DNA from 3 places in the Rahnella sp. BIGb0603 genome. Region 2 is predicted to be linked to each of the others. Evidence: predicted binding sites of a transcription regulator. Region 2 holds the regulator's gene; each other region holds the start of a gene.
What was found. Region 2 encodes sigma-54, which starts transcription at its own class of promoters, with help from an activator protein. Its sites were predicted from a motif close to GTTGGCACANNTTTCGCTNT; they were not measured.

Region 1: the regulator sigma-54 is predicted to act here: its motif matches at 994-1,013, upstream of M2403_RS08510 (gamma-glutamyltransferase family protein).
Region 3: the regulator sigma-54 is predicted to act here: its motif matches at 4,830-4,849, upstream of glnA (glutamate--ammonia ligase).

Annotation. Positions count from the first base shown of each region.
Region 1 is NZ_JANUEX010000003.1:30,581-36,217, reverse strand. It holds gene M2403_RS08515 (MurR/RpiR family transcriptional regulator) at 56-895, opposite strand; gene M2403_RS08510 (gamma-glutamyltransferase family protein) at 1,086-2,672, shown strand; gene hpxX (oxalurate catabolism protein HpxX) at 2,688-2,882, shown strand; gene M2403_RS08500 (AtzE family amidohydrolase) at 2,879-4,282, shown strand; gene hpxZ (oxalurate catabolism protein HpxZ) at 4,334-4,717, shown strand; gene puuE (allantoinase PuuE) at 5,397-5,637, opposite strand, start outside.
Region 2 is NZ_JANUEX010000007.1:150,237-155,873, forward strand. It holds gene ptsN (PTS IIA-like nitrogen regulatory protein PtsN) at 1-413, opposite strand, end outside; gene hpf (ribosome hibernation promoting factor) at 523-810, opposite strand; gene rpoN (RNA polymerase factor sigma-54) at 834-2,267, opposite strand; gene lptB (LPS export ABC transporter ATP-binding protein) at 2,367-3,092, opposite strand; gene lptA (lipopolysaccharide ABC transporter substrate-binding protein LptA) at 3,099-3,656, opposite strand; gene lptC (LPS export ABC transporter periplasmic protein LptC) at 3,634-4,203, opposite strand; gene kdsC (3-deoxy-manno-octulosonate-8-phosphatase KdsC) at 4,200-4,766, opposite strand; gene kdsD (arabinose-5-phosphate isomerase KdsD) at 4,783-5,637, opposite strand, start outside.
Region 3 is NZ_JANUEX010000013.1:9,872-15,508, forward strand. It holds gene hemN (oxygen-independent coproporphyrinogen III oxidase) at 1-454, shown strand, start outside; gene glnG (nitrogen regulation protein NR(I)) at 517-1,929, opposite strand; gene glnL (nitrogen regulation protein NR(II)) at 1,937-2,986, opposite strand; gene glnA (glutamate--ammonia ligase) at 3,240-4,649, opposite strand; gene typA (ribosome-dependent GTPase TypA) at 5,121-5,637, shown strand, end outside.

The DNA.
Region 1 (5,637 bases), on a different contig from region 2:
ACTAAAATTGTGCGAAAGCACCAGAAAAGCGCTCAGTTTGTTCTGTAAACGGGAATCAGCGCTGCTCCAGCTCATCCAGCGCGTTATACATATCGCTTATCTGATGAATACGCTGACGGCCTGACGCGAGCATATCGTGCAACAACGCATTGCTGAGTAAATTCGCCAGACTCATGGCAGAAGAGTAGCTGTCAAACGCCGAAACGCTGTCGAGCGGCGCGGCCAGATGCCAGGTGGCGAGCGGGGTCAGCGTCTGCGCCTGAGGCTCGCAAATCAGCAGCACCGGTACGCCAGCTGACTGTAACTGCGTCAGTATTTCCTTCGCCATGCGCGGCCTGCGGCGGAAGGCCACGAAAATCACCACGTCCTGCGCGGTGAGATCCACCAGTTCTTCCGCCAGCGTCTGCCCCGGTTGCGGCATCATCATTACACCTGCCCGCACCTGAATCAGTTGCTGGCGCAGATGCAATGCCACCGGATAACTGTTGCGAAAGCCCAGCAGGCGCACCTGTCGCGCCTGACTCAGCGCTGAAATCAGCGCACCAAACTGAGCGCTATCAATCTGGTTAATCCACTGCGTAAGATTCGCCATTTCCTGCTTATAGTGCCGTGATAACAAGGTGTTACCTTGCACCGCGTCACGGCTGTCAGTCAGCGGCATTCCGCTCTGGCGCAGGGTGCGCATTTCATCGCGCATATCACGATAGCTCGGGTAACCGAGACGTTTGAACAGGCGGCTGACCGTGGCTTTCGACACGCCGCTGAGCCGCGCCAGCTCTGCGCTGTTGTAACTCATCAGGTCGTCGATGCTGGCAAAAATAAAGTCGGCCACCCGCTGTTCCTGCGGTGTCAGTTCTGCGTAATGGTCACGCAGACGCTCATCAATCTGTTTCATCTCTGGCCCTTTTGTAACCAATGTTTCATCGGAACATACCATGCACTATGCTTGCCAGTGCAATAGAAATTAGCGTGAAAAACGCAAGACTCTGCCGATGTGGAACACCTCTTGCTTAATTCTATCCCTACGCGCCCACAACCCTGCAAGCGCGGGCAGCATAAAAAAGCGTCTCAAAAAAGGACATCGCATGATTAACAGTAACAGCGCGCCGCTGGGCATGGCGGTCACACCTCATCATCTGGCAAGCCAGAGTGCGCTTGCGGTACTGAGGGAAGGCGGTAATGCCATCGAGGCGATGGTGGCCGCAGCCGCAACAATTGCGGTGGTCTATCCGCACATGAACGGACTGGGCGGCGACGGTTTCTGGCTGATTGTGCCGCCGCAGGGCAATCCGGTGGCGATAGACGCCAGCGGTGCCGCCGGCTCGCTGGCCTCTCTCGATTTCTACACCGGGGAATCGCATATTCCGCACCGTGGGCCGAAAGCGGCACTGACGGTCGCAGGCACGGTCGGCGGCTGGCAGGAAGCGCTGAATGTGTCGGCTGAATTTGGTGGCGATCAAAAACCCCTTTCACGCCTGCTGCGCGATGCCATCCGTTACGCCGCTGATGGCATTCCGGTAACGGCTTCTCAGGAAGCTGCCACCCGTGCCAAGCAACATGAGCTGAAAGACTTCCCCGCGTTTGCCGACGTTTTTATACCGAACGGCGAAGTGCCGCGCGCCGGTAACCGCTTCACCCAGCCGCAGCTGGCACAGACGTTATCCATGCTGTGCGAAGACGGGCTGAACAGTTTCTATCGCGGTGAACTGGCCGACAATATGGCCGCCGACATGGAAAGGCTCGGCATGCCGGTCACCCGTGCCGATCTGGCCGCTTACAAGCCCCGGCGCTGCGTGCCGCTGCGTCTCAAACACAGCAAAGGCGAAATATACAACCTGACACCGCCGACGCAGGGGTTAGTTTCACTCGCGATCCTCGGTCTGACTGACCGTCTGCCGCTCGAAACCATGGATGAAAGCGCGACGATACACAGCATTGTCGAAGCCACCAAGCTGGCGTTCGGCCTGCGCGACCGCTATATCACCGATCCGCGCATGATGACGCAGGACGCGCAAAGCCTGCTGGATCCGCAGTATCTCGACGCCCTCGCCACCCGCATCAAACCGCACAGCGCCGCCGGCTGGGGCAAAGGTAAAGGTCCGGGCGATACCGTCTGGATGGGCGTGATGGACAGCAGCGGGCTGGCGGTATCGTTTATTCAGAGCATCTATCACGAATTCGGCAGTGGCGTCGTTCTGCCCCAGAGTGGCGTGCTGTGGCAAAACCGTGGCGCCTCATTCAGCCTCGATGCCAGCCATTTACTGGCACTGGCGCCGGGTAAACAACCGTTTCATACCCTTAACCCTGCCGCCGCACGTTTATACGACGGGCGCACCATGGTTTACGGTTCGATGGGCGGCGACGGTCAGCCGCAAACGCAGGCTGCGGTATTTATCCGCCATGTGGTGCAGGGACAATCCTTGCAGCAGGCGATCAGCGGGCCGCGCTGGCTGCTGGGTCGTACATGGGGGGAAAGCTCGGACTCCCTGAAACTGGAAGGCCGTTTCGCCTATCCGACCCAGGCCGGACTGAGACAGCGCGGTCACGATGTCGAACTGTTGCCGGATTTCAGTGAAGCCGTCGGCCATGCCGGAGCCATTGTCCGCCATACCAACGGCATGTTTGAAGGCGCTTCCGACCCGCGCAGCAACGGCAGCGCGGCCGGTTTTTAAACTGAGGAACTGATCATGAAAAATACGCCTGCGGCCACAGACTGGGCCGCTTACATCCGCCAGATGGAGTCCGTTCTGGCGCTGGAACTCGACGATGTACGCCGTCAGGAACTGCTGGTGCAGTTCAGCCGTATCGCGCAAATGGCGCAACCGCTGATGGATTTACCGCTCGATTCGCGACTGGAAATCGCCGGGGTGTACAGAGCATGAAATCGTTTGATAATTTCACGATTAATCAGCTTCATCAGGCCATTACACAGGGTGAAATCTCAGCCACAGAAATTGCCAGCGCCACGCTGGACGCCGTTGAACAGGCCAATCCGGTCATCAACGCGTATACGCATATCACCCGCGAACGCATGCTGAGTGAGGCCGCTAAAGTGGATAAAACCCGCGCCAGCGGAACCGCACTGGCACCGCTGGCAGGCATTCCTTATGCGGTGAAAAACCTGCTGGACGTCGCCGGTGAAGTTACGCTGGCGGGCGCGAGCCTCAACAGCAGCAACGCCGCCGCACGTCATGATGCCTGGACCGTTTCACGCCTCGCCGCACAGGGCGCGATGCTTTCCGGCATGCTGAACATGGATGCTTACGCCTACGGTTTCACTACCGAAAACAGCCATTATGGTGCCACCCGTAACCCGCGTGATCTGGCACGCGTCGCCGGAGGATCGTCCGGCGGTTCTGCCGCTGCGGTCGCTGCCGGTCTGGTGCATTTCACGCTCGGCAGCGACACCAACGGATCCATTCGCGTGCCTGCATCATTGAGCGGTATTCTCGGCCTGAAACCGACCTTCGGACGGATCTCCCGCCGCGGCAGCCAGCAGTTTGTCGCCAGTCTTGATCACATCGGTCCGATGGCGAGGTGCAGCGAGGATCTGTCGCAGGTCTATGACGCGATTCAGGGCACAGACTCTCAAGATCACTTCCAGGCAGATAAACCCGTGACTGCCACTTTTTCTCAGCTCGGACGCGGCCAGCAGGGTTTGCGTACTGCGGTGCTGGGCGGCTATTTTGCGACCTGGTGCGACGACCACGCTAAAGCTGCCGTGCGCCAGATTGCTCAGGCTCTTGAAGCGCAGGAAGAAGTTGAAATGCCACAGGCCGAACTGGCGCGTTCAGCGGCATTTATCATCAGTGCTTCTGAAGGCGGCAATCAGTATTTGCCAAAACTGCGCAGTATCCCGCAACAGTTTGAACCGTTATCGCGCGAGCGTTTACTGGCCGGCGCGATGATCCCGGCGGCATGGTACGTGCAGGCACAGCGTTTCCGTCAGCATTTTCAGGAACAAATCTTGCCCCTGTTTGATCACTGGGACATTTTGATTGCCCCTGCTACGCCATGCCCGGCAACGCTGATTGGTCAGGACACCATCAGAATTAACGGTCAGGATCTGCCGACACGTGCCAATATGGGTATGCTGACGCAGCCAATTTCGTTCCTCGGTTTACCGGTAGTGACGGTGCCGGTCACGACATCGACCGGCCTGCCAATAGGATTACAACTGATTGCGCCGCCGTGGCGCGAAGACCTGTGTCTGCGTGCAGCACGGGCGCTCGAACTTCAGGGCATAGTGGAAGTCAGCAGTTCTCCGGTGATGCCCGCGTAACAACCTGCATCCCGTTTTCCAGGGTGAAGCAAAAGAGTAAGAGACGAAATCATGAAAACTGAACATATCGACCGCCCGGCGATCCTTGCCGAAATGAATGCGGCCTTTTATCGCTATGAACAGGCGCTGATCACCAACGATACCGCCGTCCTCGACGAACTGTTCTGGCACGACCCGCGCACCGTGCGCTTTGGCGCGGGAGAAAATCTTTACGGCATCGAAGCCATCCGGGCATTTCGCTCAGCGCGTTCGGCGCAAGGGTTAGACAGGGAACTGGTCAATACGACCATCACCACATTTGGTGATGACATGGCCGTCGCCAGTACGGAGTTTCGCCGTGAAGGTACGGACAAAATCGGGCGTCAGCAGCAGACATGGGTGAAAATGGCGAGCGGATGGAAGATTGTGGCCGCCCATGTGAGTCTGATGGTTTGACCGAATCATTGGGCGGTTCAGCTTTGGAAAGCTGAGGAAACCTTTTTCGGTTTAACCGGGATAAAAATGAGTTGTGGAATTTTCGGTTCCCACCGAGGGGAAATCTGAACGGTGACATTTTCGGTTTCTCAATAACAGCGATCACTTTTCACGCTGCGCCGAAACCGCCCAAAAGGGGCCAGGACGGGCCCCTCTTGGATCTCCCCCGTCTTTTAACTGCGCGCTCAGCGGGTACGACGGACATGTTCCGGTAGATCAGTGAGTGGCGCAAAATATTGCCGCTTCGCGGTTCCTTCTCTCGGTCTTCGAGCCTCTGGTCTCGAAGCCGCTCCGTTCAGCAAAATTTTTAATCGCGCCAATTAACTCTCTAAAAACAGAGCGATTTAAACTCCAACTCCAACTCCAACTTGAATTTAAGATCGTACGGGCGATTCAGAAATCTTGCTGAATGAGAGGTTGCAGACCTGAGGCTGCAATCCCGAAATGAAGGCACCGCGCAGCGGCAAGATTTCCAGCCTGTCACAGAGGTAACTGAAACATGGCCAGCGAGCGAAGCGCGCAGTGAAAAAGCGCGGGAGTCCAGAGGGCGCGCGCTTACGCGTCCTCTGGGCCAGTTTGGGCGGCGAGCCCAAGGTTTTGAATTTGATTTTAAATTTGAATTTGAATTTGAATTTCGAGATTAAACACCGAAATGTTTAACCCAATGGTCGGCAATGTCCTGCCGCTTACACACCCATACCTTCTCGTGTGACCCGATGTAATCGAGGAACCGCTGTAAAGCGCGAAATCTCCCGGGGCGACCGAGGATCCGGCAATGCATCCCGACCGACATCATTTTGGGTGACGTTTCGCCTTCTTCGTACAACACGTCAAACGTATCTTTGAGATAGGTAAAGAACTGCTCGCCGGTATTGAAACCC
Region 2 (5,637 bases):
CGACGACACACCCCTTTATCCGCCAGTTTTTTGGCGACTAAAGACAAGGTATGTAAATGGGTTTTACATTGATCTGCCGGAACCAGCAAGGCAAAAAGCAAATCCACAGGCTGATTATCGATAGCGTCAAAAGCGATCGGCTGCTCAAGCTGAATGAACACCCCGACGGCACGTAAAGTGTCTTCTTCCAGCTTTCCGTGCGGAATAGCGATCCCGGCACCGATCCCGGTGCTGCCCATGCGTTCACGGGTCAAAATGGCGTCAAAAATCACCTGCGGTGATAAATTTAGCTGTTTGGCCGCCAGCTCACTGATGATTTCCAGTGCGCGTTTTTTGCTGGCGCAATGAACGCCGCTTTTGGTGCATTCGGCATTAAGCACCGACGTTAATTGCATTGCAGTATCGTTAATCATGTCATCTTCACTTTGGCGCTGTTTCACCCTTAAAGCTATATCGGCTCGTTTCCCGAAGGTCACAAGCCGATGCCCGAAGGTTTGTAGCACAGGGTTGGCTACATGAATGTCAGTGCTGTTTCAGTTTGTCTTTGTGCTTGTTCAGCTGACGAGCCAGTTTATCAACCAGGCCGTCAATTGCCGCGTACATATCCTGATGCTCCGAGGTGGCATGCAACTCGCCTCCGTTCACATGCAAAGTGGCTTCCGCTACTTTCTGCACCTTTTCAACGCTCAACACCACATACACCTGATTTATCCGGTCGAAATACTGTTCAAGCTTGGCCAGCTTCGACGTGATGAATTCTCTCAGGGGATCCGTGATCTCAATGTGATGTCCGGTAATGTTGAGCTGCATAATGTCTTCCTTCTCTGTTGAGGTCAAACTAACTGTTTACGTTGGTTTGAGGGCGGGATGGACAAAGACTCTCGGTATTTGGCGACGGTTCGTCGTGCCACCATAATTCCCTGATCGGAAAGGAGGGTGGCTAACTTACTGTCACTGAGCGGTTTTACAGGATTCTCCGCTGCGATTAATTTCTTCACCAGCGCCCGGATCGCGGTTGACGATGCCTCGCCGCCGCTGTCTGTACTGACATGGCTGGAAAAGAAATACTTCAGTTCGAAAATTCCACGCGGGCTGTGCAGAAACTTCTGCGTCGTCACGCGTGAAATCGTCGATTCGTGCATTTCTACGGCGCTGGCGATATCGGCCAGCACCATAGGCTTCATAAATTCTTCACCCAGTTCAAAGAACGCCTGCTGCTGCTCAACGATACAGCGCGTGACTTTCAACAGCGTGTCATTACGGCTTTCCAGGCTTTTGATTAACCACTTGGCTTCCTGCAGGTTGCTGCGGATAAATTGCCCGTCGCTGTCGCTGCGCGCGGAATTGCCCATCGCGGCGTACTGCTGGTTAATCTTAAGACGCGGAATGCTGTCGGAATTCAGTTCTACCGTCCAGACACCTGACACTTTTCGCACCAGCACATCGGGGATCACGTACTCGGATTCACCGGTGTTGATCGATTGTCCCGGACGCGGATCAAGAGACTGAATCAGAAGCATCGCTCCTTTCAGTGTATCTTCTTTTAGCCGGGTTGAACGCATAAGTGCGCGGAAATCATGGTTCGCCAGCAAATCCAGATGTTCGCTGATAATCAGGCGCGCTTCGGTGATGAAAGGCGTATCTGTTGCGTATTGTGAAAGCTGGATCAGCAGGCAATCACGCAGGTCACGCGCCGCCACACCAACCGGATCAAAACGCTGCACACGTTTTAAAACGGCTTCCACTTCGTCCATGCTGACGTTGTCGTCACCGATACTTTCGAGGATGTCGTCAAGGGAAACGGTCAGATAACCGGTATCGTCTACCGCGTCGACAATGGACGTGGCAATCGCGGCATCGGTGTCGGAAAACGGCGTCAGCTCCACCTGCCACATCAGGTAATCCTGAAGCGTCTGCGTGGTTTCACCCTGATAAATTGGCAGCTCGTCGTCACTGTAATCGTTGCCGGTGCCGGAAGGCGTGCCCGCGGTATAAATCTCGTCCCAGGTGGCGTCCAGCGGCAACTCTTCGGGCATGTCTTTCTGCTCGAGCGCTTCGCGGGTATCTAACGCTTCGTTGTCGGTGGCTTCTACCGAATCGATTTCATCATGAAGGTCGGTTTGTTCCAGCAGAGGGTTGCTCTCCAGCGCGAGTTGGATCTCCTGTTGGAGCTCAAGCGTGGACAGTTGCAACAGGCGGATGGCCTGTTGTAACTGAGGAGTCATTGCCAGTTGTTGGCTGAGTCTGAGTTGCAAACCTTGCTTCATATCTTGGTTTTATTTCCGTTGATTACAAACTGAGTAACTTCTGTCAGAGACCTCCCGTCAGACTTTACGTCGAAACGGGCACGGTTCCGGCGGCACAGATCACAGACGGAATTCTTCACCAAGATAAACGCGTTTAACCTGTTCATCAGCAAGAATGTCGGCTGGCGTGCCGTGGGCGATCAATTTCCCCTGACTGACGATATAGGCACGCTCACAAACGTCGAGAGTTTCGCGAACGTTGTGGTCAGTGATCAGTACGCCGAGGCCGCTGTCACGCAAATGCTCAATGATTTTTTTGATGTCGATGACGGAAATCGGGTCAACGCCGGCGAAAGGTTCGTCCAGCAGGATAAACTTGGGATTCGCTGCCAGTGCGCGGGCAATCTCAACACGGCGACGTTCACCACCGGACAAGGACTGACCGAGGTTATCGCGCAAATGAGAAATATGGAACTCTTCCATCAGTTCATTAGCGCGATCGTTACGCTGTTCTTTGTTCAGATCATCGCGGATCTGCAGTACGGCCATCAGGTTATCAAACACGCTGAGACGACGGAAGATGGAGGCTTCCTGCGGAAGATAGCCAATGCCGCGACGGGCGCGGGTATGCAATGGCAAAAGGCTGATGTCTTCATCGTCAACGATGATACGGCCCGCATCACGTTGCACAATCCCGACGACCATGTAGAAGGTGGTGGTTTTACCCGCACCGTTTGGCCCCAGCAATCCGACGATTTCGCCGGAGTTCACCATCAGGCTGACATCTTCTACAACCTTGCGGCCTTTGTAGGCTTTTGCCAGATTCTCTGCGATTAATTTTGCCATAAAATATCAGTTACTCTTTTTGGTCGGCTGGCCGCCCGCGGCAGGCGTTTTTTGTTGCAGCTGCGAAGGAACCAGAACGGTCGTCACGCGGTTGCCTTTATCACTGAAGGCTTCCATTTGCTGTTTCTGCACCAGATAGGTAATACGGTCGCCTTTCACGTTGCTGTCGAGCTGTTCGAGGTATGCGTTACCGGTCAGGGTCACGAGATCGTTTTCCACTTCATAGCGGACTTTCTGCGCATGGCCTTTTACCGGCTTGCCGTTGTCCTGCATCTGGTAAAACGTCACCGGATTGCCGTAACCTTCCACCACTTCTTTGCCGGATACGCCCTGAGGACGGATCACGACAACTTTATCGGCTTTCACCTGAATAGTGCCCTGATTGACTACGACGTTACCGGTGAAGGTGGCCGTGTTGGTGTTCACATCCAGCGCCTGATTGGCGGAATCAATGGTGATCGGTTTCGTTGTGTCATCTTTTAAGGCGAAGGCCGGAATGCTCACGGCTAACAACGAGCTGACGATCAGGAGATCACGGATTTTATTTTTTGCTTTGAATTTCATAAGAGGTCGTTACCTTTTCGATCAGCTGTGCTGTCTTATCACGCAGATTACCGCGCATTTTCATGCCGTTAGATGTAAAACCTGTGCCATAAAGCGTTACTTCATCGTCTGAGGCAACGTCCTGTGTCGTCAGGTTAACCCGGGCATTATCCGTTTTGATTCTTTGAAGCTGTGATGTCTCAGGCGTCAGGCTATCAGCCTGCACATGCCCGTAAAGATAAAGCATCTTATCCTGAGTCAACTTGGCTTTATCAGAACGCAGCACCCAGGTTGGTGTTTTATTCTTGTCAAACATGGTCGCGACCGGGTTGGTAAACCATGTCACCTGATCGGCGGCGTAGTATTTTACCTGGTCCGAAACCAGTTTATAGGTCAGGCTACCCGTTGGGTCATAGACCATCGTGACCGTGTGGGATGTCTGGTAAGTGGGATCCTGATCGTTAACGGCCTGCGGTGCGTCATCGCTGCTATCAGACAATGACCAGCCCACCAGAACCAGAACGATGGCCGTCAGAACAAGGATAATCCAAAGTTTTGTTTTACTCATATCGACAGCCCTTTGGCGTCCTCCAGCTTACCCTGCGCCAGCAGAATCAAATCACACAATTCGCGTACGGCGCCACGCCCGCCAGCGATGCGGGTAACGTAATCGGCCTTCGGCAACAGGATCGGATGTGCATCCTGAACCGCCACGGAAAGACCGACTTCGGCCATGACCGGCCAGTCAATCAGATCATCCCCGATATAAGCCACTTCTTCGGCCCGCAGGGACAGTGTATCTAACAGTTCGCGGAAGGCCAAAAGCTTATCCGATTGCCCCTGATACAAGTGGCGGATACCGAGGGTTTTAGCGCGATCTTCCAGTAATTTTGCATTGCGGCCTGTAATAATCGCGACCTCAATGTCAGATGTCAGCAGGCAACGGATACCGTAACCGTCGCGAACGTTAAAACTTTTTAGCTCTTCGCCCTGATTTCCCATGTAGATCAGGCCGTCGGACATGACGCCGTCCACATCGCAAATCAGCAGGCGAACGGCTTTGGCGCGTTCCAGCACGTGGGCGCTGACCGGACCGTAGCAGGTCTCCACCAAGGCTGCGCTATTACTCATTCGGGCTATTCCTCAATTAAACTACGCCAGCGCGCAGCATATCGTGCATATGTAACACACCTAACAACTGGTCACCATCAGCAACCATTACGCAGGTAATGTGTTTTTCCTGCATCAGATTCAGTGCGTCAACTGCCAGAAGCGAAGGGCGAACACGGATCCCGCCGGTCGTCATCACCTCGGCAATCGCCGCATTATTAATGTTCACGCCCATATCAAAGATGCGGCGTAAATCACCATCGGTAAAGATCCCTTCGATTTTCATCAAATCGTTGCAGATGACCGTCATGCCCAGATTTTTGCGAGTGATTTCCAGAAGGGCATCGCGCAAAGACGCATCACGGCTGACGTGCGGGATTTCATCGCCGGTGTGCATGATATCGCTGACGCGCAACAAGAGCTTGCGACCCAGTGCTCCGCCGGGGTGAGACAGGGCGAAATCTTCAGGGGTGAATCCGCGGGCTTCAAGCAGGGCCACTGCCAGCGCATCGCCCATAACCAATACCGCCGTGGTGCTGCTGGTCGGTGCCAGACCCAGCGGGCACGCTTCTTTCGGCACACGGACGCAAAGATGCACATCGGCGGCTTTGCCCATCGTGCTTTCCGGATTGGACGTCATGCAGATAAGCGTAATGCTCAGCCGTTTCAGCACCGGGATCAGCCCCAGAATTTCATGCGCTTCGCCGGAGTTGGAAATCAGGATAACGATGTCCTGCTTTGATACCATGCCCAGATCGCCGTGACTGGCTTCACCCGGGTGGACAAAAAATGCCGGAGTCCCGGTACTGGCAAATGTGGCGGCCATCTTGCGGCCAATATGACCCGATTTGCCCATACCCATCACGACGACTTTTCCGGTGCAACCGAAGAT
Region 3 (5,637 bases), on a different contig from region 2:
CCGCAATTTCCAGGGATATACCACGCAGGGCGACAGCGATTTACTGGGAATGGGGGTGTCAGCCATCAGTATGCTGGGCGATACCTATGCACAGAACGAGAAAGACCTTAAAACGTATTACACCAGAGTGGAAGATCAGGGGAATGCCTTATGGCGCGGTCTGGAAATGACCGATGATGACTGCCTGCGCCGCGATGTCATTAAATCGCTGATCTGCCATTTCGAGCTGAATTTCGCGGATATCGAACAACGTTATGGCATCCGCTTTAATGATTATTTTGCCGACGATCTGGCGCTGCTCAAACCGCTGACCGAAGACGGGCTGGTTGAGATGAGTGATACGCATATTCAGGTCACGCCGCGCGGCCGTCTGCTGATCCGCAATATTTGCATGTGTTTTGATATTTACCTGCGCCGCCAGGTTCGCCAGCAGCAATTTTCCCGGGTTATCTGACGCTCGCCGCATAAACAAAAACAGCCGCATTTGCGGCTGTTTTGCTTTCAGGCATCTGCCTTTTATTCCATACCCAGTTCTTTAAGTTTACGGGTCAGGGTATTTCGTCCCCAGCCCAGTAAACGTGCCGCTTCCTGTTTGTGCCCCTGAGTATGGCGCAGCGCCGTAGTCAGCAGCGTACGCTCCATCTCCGGCTGTGCTTCTGACAACAGGTTTTGATGACCGGAACGCAGGGCGCGATCGGCCCATTGTGCCAGCAACGTTGCCCAACTGTCCGGCAGGCTTTGCCCACCCGTCTCTGGCGCTGCCGTTTCAAACAATTCACTCGGTAAATCCTGAATCAGCACTTCCTGACCGGCGGCCATGACAGTTAACCAGCGACAGGTATTTTCCAGCTGGCGCACGTTGCCTTGCCACGGCAGACGGGTGAGCGCGGTTTCTGTTTCCGGATGCAGGTTTTTTGCTTCAACGCCCAGTTCTTTCGCCGCAACTTGCAGGAAATAACGCGCCAGACGCGGGATATCTTCACGACGTTCACGCAGCGGAGGCAGATGGACGCGGATCACGTTCAGACGGTGGAATAAGTCCTCACGGAATTTGCCTTCCTGAACCCGTAACTCCAGATTCTGGTGGGTAGCCGCGATAATCCTGACATCCACTTTTACCGGCGCATAGCCGCCGACCCGATAGAACTGCCCGTCTGCCAGCACGCGCAGAAGACGGGTTTGCACGTCGAGCGGCATATCACCGATTTCATCGAGGAACAGCGTGCCGTTATCGGCCTGCTCAAAACGTCCCTGGCGGATGGTATTCGCCCCGGTAAATGCGCCTTTTTCGTGGCCAAATAATTCGGACTCAATCAGGTCTTTCGGGATTGCTGCCATATTCAGAGCGATAAACGGTGCTTTGGCGCGCGGGCTGTGACGATGCAAAGCATGGGCGACCAGCTCTTTACCGGTTCCGGATTCCCCGTTTATCAGCACGCTGATTGAAGAGCGTGATAAACGGCCGATGATACGGAACACGTCCTGCATGGCTGGCGCTTCACCAATAATATCAGCTGTCGGGCCACTGGCGGGCTGGCTGCGCGCGGGTTGTTGTTGTTCCTGATAATGACTGATCGCACGCTCGACAAGCGCAACGGCTTCGTCGATATCGAACGGTTTTGGCAGATAATCAAACGCACCTTGCTGATAGGCGCTGACCGCGGCATCCAGATCGGAATGCGCTGTCATTATGATGACCGGAAGCATCGGATGGCGCTGTTTAATCTGTTTTAACAGCGCTAAACCGTCCATGCCGGGCATACGGATATCTGATAACAAAACGTCAGGGGTTTGAGTCGCAATGGCATCAAGCACTTCATTGCCGCTGTCAAACGTGGTGCAGGTTAAACCGGCTCCAGTGAGCGCGCGTTCAAGTACCCAGCGGATGGAGCTATCGTCATCGACGATCCAGACTATCCCTCGTTGCATAATAACCTCACTGGCGAATAGGCAGGAAAACCGAGAATTCGGTGTGTCCTGGCCAACTGTTAAATTCAACTTTACCCGAATGCTGATCAATCAAACTGCGCGCGATGGAGAGGCCCAAACCGGTGCCCCCTTCGCGGCCACTGACCATGGGGTAAAAAAGGGTGTCCTGCAAATGCGCCGGTACGCCAGGGCCGTCATCTTCAATATCGATACGGGCCACCAGACGATAACGCACGCCGTGTAACGTAATCTGGAAAGCCGTGCGTGTGCGCAAAGTAATTGTGCCGCCTTCGTCCCCGAGCGCCTGCAATGCGTTGCGGGTGATGTTCAGCAAAATCTGTTCTATCTGATCCGGATCGTGCGCCAGTTCTGGCAGGCTCGGGTCATAGTCTCTGACCAGCTGAACGTTATCCGGTTTTTCCATCGACACCAGCTGGCAAACACGTTCGGCAACCTGATGAATGCTTTGTGTGACGTGCTGGCTTGGGCGTTGTGGCCCCAGCAGGCGATCAACCAGATTACGCAGACGGTCGGCCTGCTCAATAATGACTTTGGTGTATTCCAGCAGAGCCGGATCGGGCAGTGCTCTGGATAATAACTGGGCGGCACCACGCAGCCCGCCAAGCGGGTTTTTGATTTCATGGGCCAGGCCGCGGATCAAATCCCGTGCTGCAACCTGTTGAGCATGCTGCAATTGTTCCTGACTGAGGCGTCGCTGATTATCCATCGGCGCCAGTTCGACCAGAATAAAACCTTCCGGTAGCATCTGCGCAGTCAGTGATAGTACGTGCGCGCGGCCATCGACAACCAGAGTCACTTCGCTGTCTGTAAAGCCCTGTCCGGCTGTCAGACTTTCACGCATTAAGTCGATATTGAGCGAAAAATATCCCACCAGTTCCGGCAAAGGGGTACCAAAGAGTTTGCGGGAACTTTGCGCCAGTAACTGCTGAGCGGCTGGATTGGCGTAATGCACAGCCAATTCGTCGTCCAATAACAGAACGCTGTTGATTAAGGAATTCAGGATCTGCCCAGCATCGGGCAGCTTGCCAGTTGCCATACCGCAGTCTCCCGCACCTGATTGGTGCATTTTATCTCGCTACCCGGCGAAATCACGGGCCAGAGGGGTTAAGCAGGAAAGAGTGTGGAGAAAAAAGCCCATCCGGAGATGGGCTGAAAGTTTCCACGGCAACAAATAAAATCGTCTTACTTAATTTTGACGCTAAAGGCTTTGTTACAACCAGGCCATCAGTCGGGTATTACGCTCAGCGCCAGATCAACAGCTGGCGCTGAGTTCAGGGTTTAATCAGAAATTAAACGCTGTAGTACAGTTCGAACTCAACAGGGTGCGGAGTCATACGCACACGATCCATTTCTTCTTTACGCAGACCGATGTAAGCATCGATAGCGTCATCAGTGAACACGCCGCCACGGGTCAGGAACTCGCGGTCTTCGTTCAGTGCGTTCAGAGCTTCTTCCAGTGAACCTGCAACTTTTGGAATTTCTGCTTCTTCTTCCGGTGGCAGGTCATACAGGTTTTTATCCATCGCGTCGCCAGGGTGGATCTTGTTGATGATACCGTCCAGGCCGGCCATCATCAGTGCAGCAAACGCCAGGTATGGGTTAGCCGCTGGATCAGGGAAGCGTGCTTCGATACGCATGGCTTTAGGGCTGGATACGTGTGGAATACGGATAGAGGCAGAACGGTTACGCGCAGAATACGCCAGCATCACGGGTGCTTCGTAGCCCGGAACCAAACGCTTGTAGGAGTTGGTTGTCGGGTTAGCGTAGGCATTGATTGCTTTAGCGTGCTTGATGATACCGCCGATGTAGAACAGTGCCATTTCAGACAGGCCGCCGTATTTGTCGCCAGCGAACAGGTTGTTACCGTTCTTGGACAGAGACATGTGGCAGTGCATACCGGAACCGTTATCGCCAAACATTGGTTTTGGCATGAAGGTCGCAGTTTTTCCAAATGCGTGAGCCACGTTGTGAACCACGTATTTGTAGATTTGGATTTCGTCAGCTTTTTTGGTCAGCGTGTTGAAGCGGGTTGCCACTTCGTTCTGGCCAGCAGTTGCTACTTCGTGGTGGTGAGCTTCAACAACCAGACCCATTTCTTCCATGGTCAGACACATGGTTGAACGCAGATCCTGGGAGGAGTCGACCGGAGGAACCGGGAAGTAACCGCCTTTCACAGCAGGACGGTGACCTTTGTTGCCACCTTCGTATTTGGTGCTTGAGTTCCATGCGCCTTCGATATCATCGATAGCAACGTGGGAACCGGAGATGCTGCTGCCGAAGCGCACATCATCAAACAGGAAGAACTCTGGCTCTGGCCCGAACAGAACGGTGTCCGCGATACCAGAAGAGCGCAGGAAATCTTCTGCACGTTTTGCAGTAGAACGAGGGTCGCGGTCATAACCTTGCAGCGTAGTTGGCTCAAGGATGTCGCAACGAATGATCAGCGTGGTTTCTTCGTAGAACGGGTCAAGAACAGCAGTGCTCGCATCTGGCATCAAAACCATGTCAGATTCGTTAATGCCTTTCCAGCCACCGATTGAAGAGCCATCAAACATTTTGCCTTCTTCGAAGAAGTCAGCGCTAACCTGGTGTGCAGGAATGGTGACGTGCTGTTCTTTGCCTTTGGTATCTGTGAAACGTAAATCTACGAATTTCACTTCATGCTCATTCAGCATCGTCAAAACGTGTTCAGCGGACATACTAGTTCTCCCGAATTTCTCATTATCGTCGTGGAACGAATAACCATTTTTGGTCTTTAGTTGGAAATAACAGCTTTACTTGAACTGGCGTGTGGCCTAAACAGCACTATTATTTGTCTGGTCAGACTCTTTCACCCAGTAAAAACTTTTTACCCTAAAAAATTTTTACTCTAAAAACTATTAGCGAAAAGTGTGCCAACTTTGAGAAAATGCAAACAACGCCATTTTACAGGGCTTTTGCACTCGATAAGTATGCACCATAACGGAATTTCTGCACTACAATGGTGCTAATCGTGAGATGCAAGGCACCAAAAAGGTGCGTCATAATGGTTCAGGGGTTCTTTTGCACCGTGAAAGGGATCACAAAGTAGCCATCCACAAGTTGTTTCAACAAGATCCTTGTGATCTTGTTTAGAACCTCGCTTAATACGTGTACAATAGCGCGCTATTTCTAATGCCTGAGGCAAAGCTGTGATCGAAAATTTGCGTAACATCGCCATTATTGCCCACGTTGACCATGGTAAAACCACCCTGGTCGACAAGCTGCTGCAACAATCCGGTACTTTCGGAGAACGTGTAGAAGCTACCGAACGCGTAATGGACTCCAACGATTTGGAGAAAGAGCGTGGGATTACCATCCTCGCAAAAAACACCGCCATTAATTGGAAAGACTACCGCATCAACATCGTGGATACCCCAGGACACGCCGACTTCGGCGGTGAGGTAGAGCGTGTGATGTCAATGGTCGACTCGGTGCTGCTGGTTGTGGATGCAATGGATGGCCCAATGCCGCAAACCCGTTTCGTGACCAAAAAAGCATTCGCTAATGGTCTGAAGCCGATCGTGGTAATCAACAAAGTTGACCGCCCTGGCGCGCGTCCTGACTGGGTTGTTGATCAGGTCTTTGACCTGTTCGTAAACCTGGACGCAACTGACGAACAACTCGATTTCCCAATCATCTATGCATCTGCACTGATGGGTATCGCGG